3 regions of the Pantoea sp. PvP021 genome follow, and region 2 is predicted to be linked to each of the others. Evidence: predicted binding sites of a transcription regulator. Region 2 holds the regulator's gene; each other region holds the start of a gene.

The links. Region 2 encodes sigma-54, which starts transcription at its own class of promoters, with help from an activator protein. Its sites were predicted from a motif close to GTTGGCACANNTTTCGCTNT; they were not measured.
Region 1: glnK (P-II family nitrogen regulator) is a predicted target of sigma-54. The motif match lies at 1,157-1,176, and genes of this name have one in related genera.
Region 3: glnA (glutamate--ammonia ligase) is a predicted target of sigma-54. The motif match lies at 1,756-1,775, and genes of this name have one in related genera.

Annotation. Positions count from the first base shown of each region.
Region 1 covers NZ_JBSRXX010000001.1:1,760,622-1,763,903, reverse strand. The annotation lists gene ACVKSX_RS08285 (SmdB family multidrug efflux ABC transporter permease/ATP-binding protein) at 1-970, shown strand, start outside; gene glnK (P-II family nitrogen regulator) at 1,228-1,566, shown strand; gene amtB (ammonium transporter AmtB) at 1,601-2,887, shown strand; gene tesB (acyl-CoA thioesterase II) at 2,938-3,282, opposite strand, start outside.
Region 2 covers NZ_JBSRXX010000007.1:51,734-55,015, forward strand. The annotation lists gene lptB (LPS export ABC transporter ATP-binding protein) at 1-610, shown strand, start outside; gene rpoN (RNA polymerase factor sigma-54) at 659-2,092, shown strand; gene hpf (ribosome hibernation promoting factor) at 2,114-2,401, shown strand; gene ptsN (PTS IIA-like nitrogen regulatory protein PtsN) at 2,554-3,033, shown strand; gene rapZ (RNase adapter RapZ) at 3,081-3,282, shown strand, end outside.
Region 3 covers NZ_JBSRXX010000013.1:98,671-101,952, reverse strand. The annotation lists gene glnL (nitrogen regulation protein NR(II)) at 1-57, opposite strand, end outside; gene glnA (glutamate--ammonia ligase) at 197-1,606, opposite strand; gene typA (ribosome-dependent GTPase TypA) at 2,045-3,282, shown strand, end outside.

The DNA.
Region 1 (3,282 bases), on a different contig from region 2:
CCTGTTTAGTTTCTCGATGCCTGGCGTGTTTGAAGTGGGGGTACTCTATGCCTTTATTACCTATCTGGGGCGTCTGAATGAGCCGCTGATTGAGCTGACCACTCAGCAATCAATGCTGCAGCAGGCGGTAGTTTCAGGTGAGCGTATTTTCGAACTGATGGATGCTGCACAGCAGCAGTATGGTGCCGATCAGCAACCGCTGGCTTCAGGTCGTATCACCCTGAACAATCTGAGCTTTGCCTACCGTGAAAACCGCGATGTGCTCAGTGATATCAATCTTGAGGTTGCCCCACGCGAGTTTGTGGCGCTGGTGGGACATACCGGCAGCGGTAAAAGCACGCTGGCGAACCTGTTAATGGGTTACTACCCGGTAACGCGTGGCGAGATCCGCATTGATGATCGACCCATCAGCAACCTGAGCCATGCCGTGCTGCGGCGCGGTATCGCGATGGTGCAGCAGGATCCGGTGGTGCTGGCCGATACGCTGCTGGCGAATGTGCGGCTGGGACGCGACATCAGCGAAGAGGCCGTCTGGACGGTGCTGGAACAGGTGCAGCTGGCTCCGCTGGCGCATGCGTTGCCGGAGGGAATACATACCCGGCTGGGCGAGCAGGGCAATAATCTGTCGGTCGGGCAGAAACAGCTGCTGGCACTGGCCCGGGTGCTGGTTGATTTGCCGCAGATACTGATCCTCGACGAAGCGACGGCCAATATTGATTCCGGCACCGAGCAGGCTATTCAGCAGACGCTTGAGACGCTGCGCCAGCACAGCACGCTGGTGGTGATTGCTCACCGCCTCTCAACGATTATTGAAGCAGACAAGATTCTTGTGCTGCATCGTGGTCGTGTGGTTGAGCAGGGTACGCATCAGCAACTGCTGGCGATGCAGGGACGTTACTGGCAGATGTATCAGCTGCAGCAGGCAGGTGAAGATCTGGTATCGGGCGTCGCTGTAACAACTGAAGGCTGAGTTGCACCTTTTTTGCGCACCTTTATCAGATTAATCTGTATAAATGCACTCCTTTGACGCCTGAAGCACCAAAGGAGTGCAGCCCTCCGCTGCAATTTCCCCTGTACGGCCTCTCTGTTTCCCATCCTCTTTAAAGCATCCCTTGTCGCGTCTCGCCTGAACAACGTATTACCGTCATTTTCACACTCTGGCACAGGCTTTGCTTATATCCCTGCGTGTCCGTAAACGTTACCTATTTACTCGCTGGAGGGGATCCAATGAAGCTGGTTACCGTCGTAATTAAGCCATTCAAGCTGGAGGATGTACGTGAAGCTTTATCCTCTATCGGCATTCAGGGACTGACCGTCTCCGAAGTGAAAGGTTTTGGCCGTCAGAAGGGCCATGCAGAGCTTTATCGTGGCGCAGAGTACAGCGTGAACTTCCTGCCTAAGGTCAAAATTGATATCGCTATTGCCGACGATCAGTTAGACGAAGTGGTGGATGTCATCAGTAAAGCGGCTTACACCGGCAAAATTGGCGACGGTAAAATTTTCGTAGCTGAACTGCAGCGCGTCATCCGTATTCGTACCGGCGAGACCGACGAAGCCGCTCTGTAATAAAGACTCAGTACTGTGATGGGATGGAATAAAAATGAATAAAATTTTCGCTAAGTTGGGCCTCACCAGCCTGGCACTGTTACCCTCACTCGCAATGGCTGCGCCTGCCGTTGCGGACAAGGCTGATAACGCATTTATGATGATTTGCACCGCGCTGGTGCTGTTTATGTCAATTCCAGGTATCGCGCTGTTTTACGGTGGTTTGATTCGCGGTAAAAACGTGCTGTCGATGCTGACCCAGGTTGCCGTCACCTTCTCACTGGTCTGCGTATTGTGGATGGTTTACGGCTATTCACTGGCGTTCAGTGAAGGCAACGCATTCTTTGGCAGCTTTAACTGGGTGATGCTGAAAAACATTCAGCTGACCGCCGTCATGGGCAGCTTCTATCAATATATTCATGTCGCGTTCCAGGCCTCGTTTGCCTGTATCACGGTGGGCCTGATTGTTGGTGCTATCGCAGAACGCATCCGTTTCTCTGCCGTACTGATTTTTGTCGGCGTCTGGCTGACCCTGGCTTACCTGCCTATTGCACACATGGTGTGGGCTGGCGGTTTCCTGGCACAGGATGGCGCGCTGGACTTTGCTGGCGGCACCGTGGTGCATATTAACGCCGCTGTCGCCGGTCTGGTGGGCGCTTATCTGGTGGGCAAACGTGCCGGCTTTGGTAAAGAGGCCTTCAAACCACACAACCTGCCAATGGTATTCACCGGCACCGCCATTCTGTATGTCGGCTGGTTCGGTTTCAACGCCGGTTCTGCTTCTGCAGCAAACGAAATCGCGGCGCTGGCCTTCCTGAACACCGTTGTCGCCACAGCGGGCGCCGTGTTGTCATGGACCTTTGGCGAGTGGGCGGTACGTGGTAAGCCTTCGCTGCTGGGTGCCTGTTCAGGCTTTATTGCCGGATTAGTAGCGATTACGCCTGCCTGTGGTTACGTCGGCGTCGGCGGTGCATTAATCATCGGCCTGGTCGGCGGACTGGCGGGACTGTGGGGCGTGACCACCCTGAAAAAATGGCTGCGCGTGGATGATCCCTGCGATGTGTTCGGCGTGCATGGCGTGTGCGGCATTGTCGGCTGTATCCTGACTGGCGTGTTTGCCTCCTCTTCACTGGGCGGCGTAGGCTACGCAGAGGGGGTCACCATGGGCCATCAGGTCTGGGTACAGCTCTTCAGCGTGGGCCTGACTATCGTCTGGTCGGGCGTTGTCGCCTTCATCGGCTTCAAGCTGGCTGATTTGATTGTCGGTCTGCGCGTTCCGGAAGAGCATGAGCGTGAAGGTCTGGATGTAAACAGCCACGGCGAGAATGCTTACAACCAGTAACGGATGGGCAGTGAAAAGATCAACCGGGGGCGAGTAATCGCCCCCTTTTTTTATTCGCTGCGCTGACGCATCACCCCTTCCTGAACCGTTGAGGCCACCAGCACACCCTGCTGATTGTAGAACTCGCCCCGGACAAAACCCCGTGCGCCTGACGCCGAAGTACTGACCACGCTATAGAGCAGCCATTCACTGAAGTCGAACGGGCGGTGGAACCACATTGAGTGGTCGATAGTGGCGACCTGCATGTCCGGCTCTAAAAAGCCTTTGCCGTGCGGCTGGAGCGCGACCGGCAGGAAATTGAGATCGGAAGCATAGCCGAGCAGATACTGATGGATACGCAAATCGTCGGGCAGTGGGCCGGTGGCACGGATCCAGACCTGGCGCTCCGGCTTATC
Region 2 (3,282 bases):
TGCCGGTAAAACCACCACCTTTTACATGGTAGTGGGCATTGTGCCGCGTGACGCTGGCCGCATTATTATTGATGATGAAGATATCAGCATCCTGCCGCTGCATGCCCGTGCGCGTCGTGGCATCGGCTATCTGCCGCAGGAGGCATCGATCTTCCGTCGCCTCAGCGTCTACGATAACCTGATGGCGGTCTTGCAGATCCGTGACGATCTGACCGAAGAGCAACGCCAGGATCGTGCCCGTGAGCTGATGGAAGAGTTTCACATTGAGCACCTGCGCGACAGCATGGGCCAGGCACTTTCGGGTGGTGAGCGACGTCGTGTTGAGATTGCGCGGGCGCTGGCGGCTAATCCTAAATTTATCCTGCTGGATGAACCTTTTGCCGGTGTTGACCCCATCTCCGTTATCGACATTAAGAAGATCATTGAGCATCTGCGTGACAGCGGCCTCGGTGTGCTGATTACCGACCATAACGTACGCGAAACGTTAGCGGTCTGTGAGCGGGCTTATATCGTCAGCCAGGGGCACCTGATCGCACACGGCACACCGAATGAAATTCTTGCGGATGAGCAGGTTAAGCGGGTTTATTTGGGTGAAGAGTTCAGACTCTGATAAGGTGTCGTTAATACCGATGTTTACCTGGGAACGATCATCCTGTCTATGAAGCAAGGTTTACAACTCAGGTTCAGCCAACAGCTGGCAATGACTCCGCAATTGCAACAGGCGATTCGCCTGCTGCAACTCTCTACGCTTGAACTCCAGCAGGAGCTTCAGCTTGCGCTGGAAAGTAATCCGCTGCTTGAGCAGACTGACCTGCATGAAGAGATCGATTCACGGGAGTCTTCAGAGGCCGAGGCGCTGGATACACGCGAAGCGCTTGAGCAGAAAGAGATGCCTGATGAACTGCCGCTGGATGCGACCTGGGATGAGATCTACACCGCGGGTACGCCTTCCGGCACCGGCACCGATTACCAGGATGATGAGTTACCGGTTTATCAGGGCGAAACAACCCAGTCGCTGCAGGATTATCTGATGTGGCAGGTCGGCCTGACGCCGTTCAGCGATACCGATCGCGCCATTGCCACCTCTATTGTCGATGCTATTGATGACACCGGGTATCTCACCGTTTCGCTTGAGGAGATCCTTGACAGCATCGGCGATGATGAGCTCGAAGCGGATGAAGTTGAAGCGGTGCTGAAACGCATCCAGCGCTTTGACCCGATTGGTGTTGGCGCGCGCGACCTGCGTGACTGCCTGCTGGTGCAGCTTTCACAATATGCGCCCGAAACGCCGATGCTGGCAGAGGCGCGCCTGATCGTCAGCGAACATCTCGATCTGCTGGCAAACCACGATTTCCGCAGCCTGATGCGGGTCACACGCCTCAAAGAAGAGGTGCTGAAAGAGGCGATGCTGCTGATTCAGTCGCTGGACCCGCGTCCGGGTCAGTCGATCAACACCGGCGAACCAGAATATGTCATTCCCGATGTGCTGGTGCGTAAGATCGGCAGCCGCTGGACGGTTGAACTCAATGCCGATAGCGTGCCACGCCTGAAGATCAATCAGCACTATGCGGCAATGAGCGGCGCGACGCGGAACGACAGCGACAGCCAGTTCATTCGCAGTAATCTGCAGGAAGCCCGCTGGCTGATTAAGAGCCTGGAAAGCCGCAATGATACCCTGCTGAAAGTGACGCGCTGTATTGTTGAGCAGCAGCAGGCCTTTTTCGAGCAGGGTGAAGAATTTATGCGCCCGATGGTGCTGGCGGATATCGCTCAGGCCGTTGAGATGCACGAATCGACCATCTCCCGCGTTACCACGCAGAAGTATCTGCACAGCCCGCGTGGCATTTTTGAACTGAAGTACTTTTTCTCCAGTCACGTGAATACCGAAGGTGGCGGTGAAGCCTCCTCTACCGCGATTCGTGCCCTGGTGAAAAAATTAATTTCGGCGGAAAATCCAGCCAAACCCTTGAGCGACAGTAAACTGACCTCCATGTTATCTGATCAGGGGATCATGGTGGCACGGCGTACCGTCGCCAAATATCGTGAGTCTTTATCCATCCCGCCATCGAACCAGCGTAAACAACTGGTTTGAAAGAAATGAGAAGGAAGACCTATGCAGCTGAACCTGACCGGGCAACACGTTGAAATCACTCCACCTCTGCGTGAATTCGTCAACGGTAAATTTGCCAAACTGGAACACTATTTTGAACATATCAATCAGGTCTATATTGTCCTGAAGGTTGAGAAAGTCACGCAGGTGGCTGACGCAACACTACACGTGAATGGTGGCGAGCTGCACGCCACATCCGAAGCGGAAGATATGTATGCGGCCATTGACGGACTGATCGATAAGCTCACCCGTCAGCTGACCAAACACAAAGATAAACTGAAAAAACACTAACCTTCACGCTAGCGACGCGCGCCTGGCGCGCAGAGCCGACAGGATGGGGCGGATAATCCGCCCCGTTTTGTCATCTGAGCAGGCGCCGTTTGTCACACGCGTCAATACGCGCTGGCGGTGAATGGCCTGGTGAACACGCAAGTGAAACGATAATGAACAACGATCTCACACTGGAATTGAGCACAGTGCTTTCGCCAGACTGCACCCGCAGCGGCGTCCACTGCCAGAGCAAAAAACGTGCGCTGGAAATCATCAGCGAACTGGCCGCTAAGCAGCTCAACCTGCCGCACCAGACGCTTTTCGAAGCGATCCTGACCCGCGAACGCATGGGCAGTACCGGTATTGGTAACGGGATAGCCATCCCGCACGGCAAGCTGGAAGAGGATACGCTGCGCGCGGTTGGGGTGTTTATCAGCCTCGAACAGCCGATTGCGTTTGATGCCGTCGACAACCAGCCGGTCGATCTGTTGTTTGCCTTACTGGTCCCGGCTGACCAGTGCAAAACACATCTGCACACCCTGTCACTGGTGGCAAAGCGTCTGGCAGATAAAACGGTTTGCCGTCGTCTGCGCGCAGCGCAGAGTGATGAAGAGCTCTATGCCATTATTACGGAAGTCCAGTCGGAGCAGTAACGCGTCTTTACCGGCCCGGTGCCGGTTTTAAAACGGGAGAGAAGGTCATGGTGCTGATGATCGTTAGCGGTCGTTCAGGCTCGGGGAAGTCAGTGGCGCTCCGTGCGCTGGAAGATATGGGGTTCTACTGCGTTGATAACCTGCCGGTCGTGCTGCTGCCTGAGTTAGCTAACTCGCTGGCTGAGCGCAATATTTCGGCGGCGGTCAGCATCGACGTGCGTAATATGCCCGAATCCCCGGAAATTTTTG
Region 3 (3,282 bases), on a different contig from region 2:
ACTGTTAATTAACGCGTTGAGAATCTGCCCTGCATCGGGCAGAGAGCCAGTTGCCATACAACGTTCCTCTGCACTAAAGAGGTGCATTTTAGTCTTTAAGCCGAAAAGAGGGCGAATGAACGGTGAATTCGCGGAGAAAAAAGCCCATCCGAAGATGGGCTAAAAGTTTCCACGGCAACAAAAAACGTCTGACCAGTTAAACGCTGTAGTAGAGCTCGAACTCAACCGGGTGTGGCGTCATGCGAACGCGATCCATCTCTGCTTTACGCAGTTCGATGTAAGCATCGATCGATTCGTCAGTGAATACTCCGCCGCGGGTCAGGAACTCGCGATCTTCGTTCAGTGCATTCAGCGCTTCTTCCAGAGAGCCTGCAACTTTTGGAATCTCAGCTTCTTCTTCCGGTGGCAGGTCATACAGGTTCTTGTCCATCGCATCGCCAGGATGGATTTTGTTGATGATGCCATCCAGGCCAGCCATCAGCAGTGCGGTGAACGCCAGGTATGGGTTAGCCGCTGGATCCGGGAAGCGCGCTTCGATACGACGCGCTTTCGGGCTGGCAACAACCGGGATACGGATTGAGGCTGAACGGTTACGGGCAGAGTAAGCCAGCATAACCGGTGCTTCGTAACCCGGGACCAGACGCTTGTAAGAGTTGGTGGTCGGGTTCGCCAGGGCGTTGATCGCTTTAGCGTGCTTGATGATACCGCCGATGTAGAACAGCGCCATTTCAGACAGGCCGCCGTACTTATCGCCGGCAAACAGGTTCTGGCCACCTTTGGAGAGTGACATATGGCAGTGCATGCCTGAACCGTTGTCGCCAAACATAGGCTTCGGCATAAAGGTCGCGGTTTTGCCGTAAGCGTGCGCAACGTTGTGAACCACATATTTGTAAATCTGAATTTCGTCCGCTTTTTTGGTCATGGTATTGAAGCGGGTTGCCACTTCGTTCTGACCCGCGGTCGCCACTTCGTGGTGATGCGCTTCAACAACCAGGCCCATCTGCTCCATGGTCAGACACATAGCAGAACGAATGTCCTGTGATGAGTCAACCGGTGGAACCGGGAAGTAGCCGCCTTTCAGACCTGGACGGTGACCTTTGTTACCGCCTTCGTACTCTTTACCGGTGTTCCATGCCGCTTCGATATCGTCGATAGCAACGTGTGAACCGGACGTCGATGAGCCGAAACGGATGTCATCGAACAGGAAGAATTCTGGTTCTGGTCCAAACAGTACGGTATCAGCGATGCCGGAAGAGCGCAGGAAATCTTCAGCGCGCTTAGCGATAGAGCGTGGATCGCGGTCGTAGCCCTGCATGGTGCCTGGCTCGAGGATGTCACAACGGATGATCAGCGTAGAATCTTCGAAGAAAGGATCCATGACCGCCGTGGTGGCGTCAGGCATCAGCACCATGTCTGATTCGTTAATGCCTTTCCAGCCGCCGATAGACGAACCATCGAACATTTTGCCTTCTTCGAAGAAGTCAGCGTTAACCTGGTGAGCAGGGATCGTAACGTGCTGTTCTTTACCTTTGGTATCGGTAAAACGCAGGTCAACAAACTTAACTTCATGCTCGTTCATCATCGAGAGAACGTGTTCAGCGGACATACTCAACTCTCCTGGAAATGGTCTTTCATTATCTACATGGCGAGGAAACGTCGTTTCCGGAATACGTTGCGGGAAAACAACTCCCTGACCAACCTCTTCCGGCACGCTCTTCAACCGACATCTGTCTGGCGTTTACGCTTGATTTAGATAAAGCGAATTCTGTGCCAACTTTTTTGATGATGCTTAAATCGCCTTGTGGTGCACCTTTTTGTCATAAAGCGGCTGCACCACGATCGTTTTATTGCACCAGTGTGGTGCTTAACGGTCGCCTGATGGCACTATTTTGGTGCATCAGACCAACTTAGTGCATTTTCTGCACCGGTAACAGGGCAAATTGGCCTCCATGCAATAAACTTTCAGTGAAAAGTGTGATCGTGTTCAGTCTTCCGCTTAATCAGTGTACAATAACGCGCTATTTCTAATGCCTGAGGCAAAGCTGTGATCGAAAATTTGCGTAACATCGCCATCATCGCGCACGTTGACCATGGAAAGACCACCCTGGTTGACAAACTGCTGCAACAATCCGGTACTTTTGATGCCCGTACCGAAGCAACAGAGCGCGTGATGGACTCCAATGATTTGGAGAAAGAGCGTGGGATTACCATCCTCGCAAAAAACACCGCCATTAAGTGGAATGACTACCGTATCAACATCGTTGATACCCCGGGACACGCCGACTTCGGTGGTGAAGTTGAGCGCGTCATGTCCATGGTGGACTCGGTGCTGCTGGTTGTAGATGCGATGGATGGCCCTATGCCGCAAACCCGCTTCGTGACCAAAAAAGCGTTCGCGCATGGTCTGAAGCCGATTGTGGTTATCAACAAAGTAGACCGCCCTGGTGCGCGTCCGGATTGGGTTGTTGATCAGGTCTTTGACCTGTTCGTTAACCTGGATGCTACTGATGAGCAGCTCGACTTCCCTATCATTTTCGCCTCTGCGCTGAATGGTATTGCTGGTCTTGAGCACACCGACATGGCTGACGATATGACCCCGCTGTATCAGGCGATCGTCGACCACGTTGCACCTCCGCAGGTTGAGGCTGACGCCCCACTGCAGATGCAAATCTCTCAGCTGGACTACAACAACTACCTGGGCGTGATCGGCATCGGCCGTATCAAGCGCGGTAAAGTTAAGCCTAACCAGCAAGTCACTATCATCGATAGCGAAGGCAAAACCCGTAACGGTAAAGTCGGTAAAGTCCTGACTCACCTGGGTCTTGAGCGTATCGACAGCGACCTGGCAGAAGCGGGCGATATCATTGCTATCACCGGTCTGGGCGAGCTGAACATCTCTGACACCATCTGTGATCCACAGAACGTGCAGGCGCTGCCAGCACTGAGTGTCGATGAGCCAACAGTTACCATGTTCTTTAACGTCAACACCTCACCGTTCTGCGGTAAAGAAGGTAAGTACGTGACTTCACGTCAGATCCTTGAGCGTCTGAACAAAGAACTGGTTCACAACGTGGCACTGCGCGTTGAAGAAACCGAAGATGCTGACGCGTTCCGCGTATCAGGTCGTGGTGAGCTTCACCTGTCAGTTCTGATCGAAAACATGCGTCGTGAAGGTTTCGAACTGGCGGTATCCCGTCCGAAAGTTATCTTCCGCGAAATCGATGGCCGTAAACAGGAGCCATTCGAGAACGTTACGCTGGATATCGAAGAGAACAACCAGGG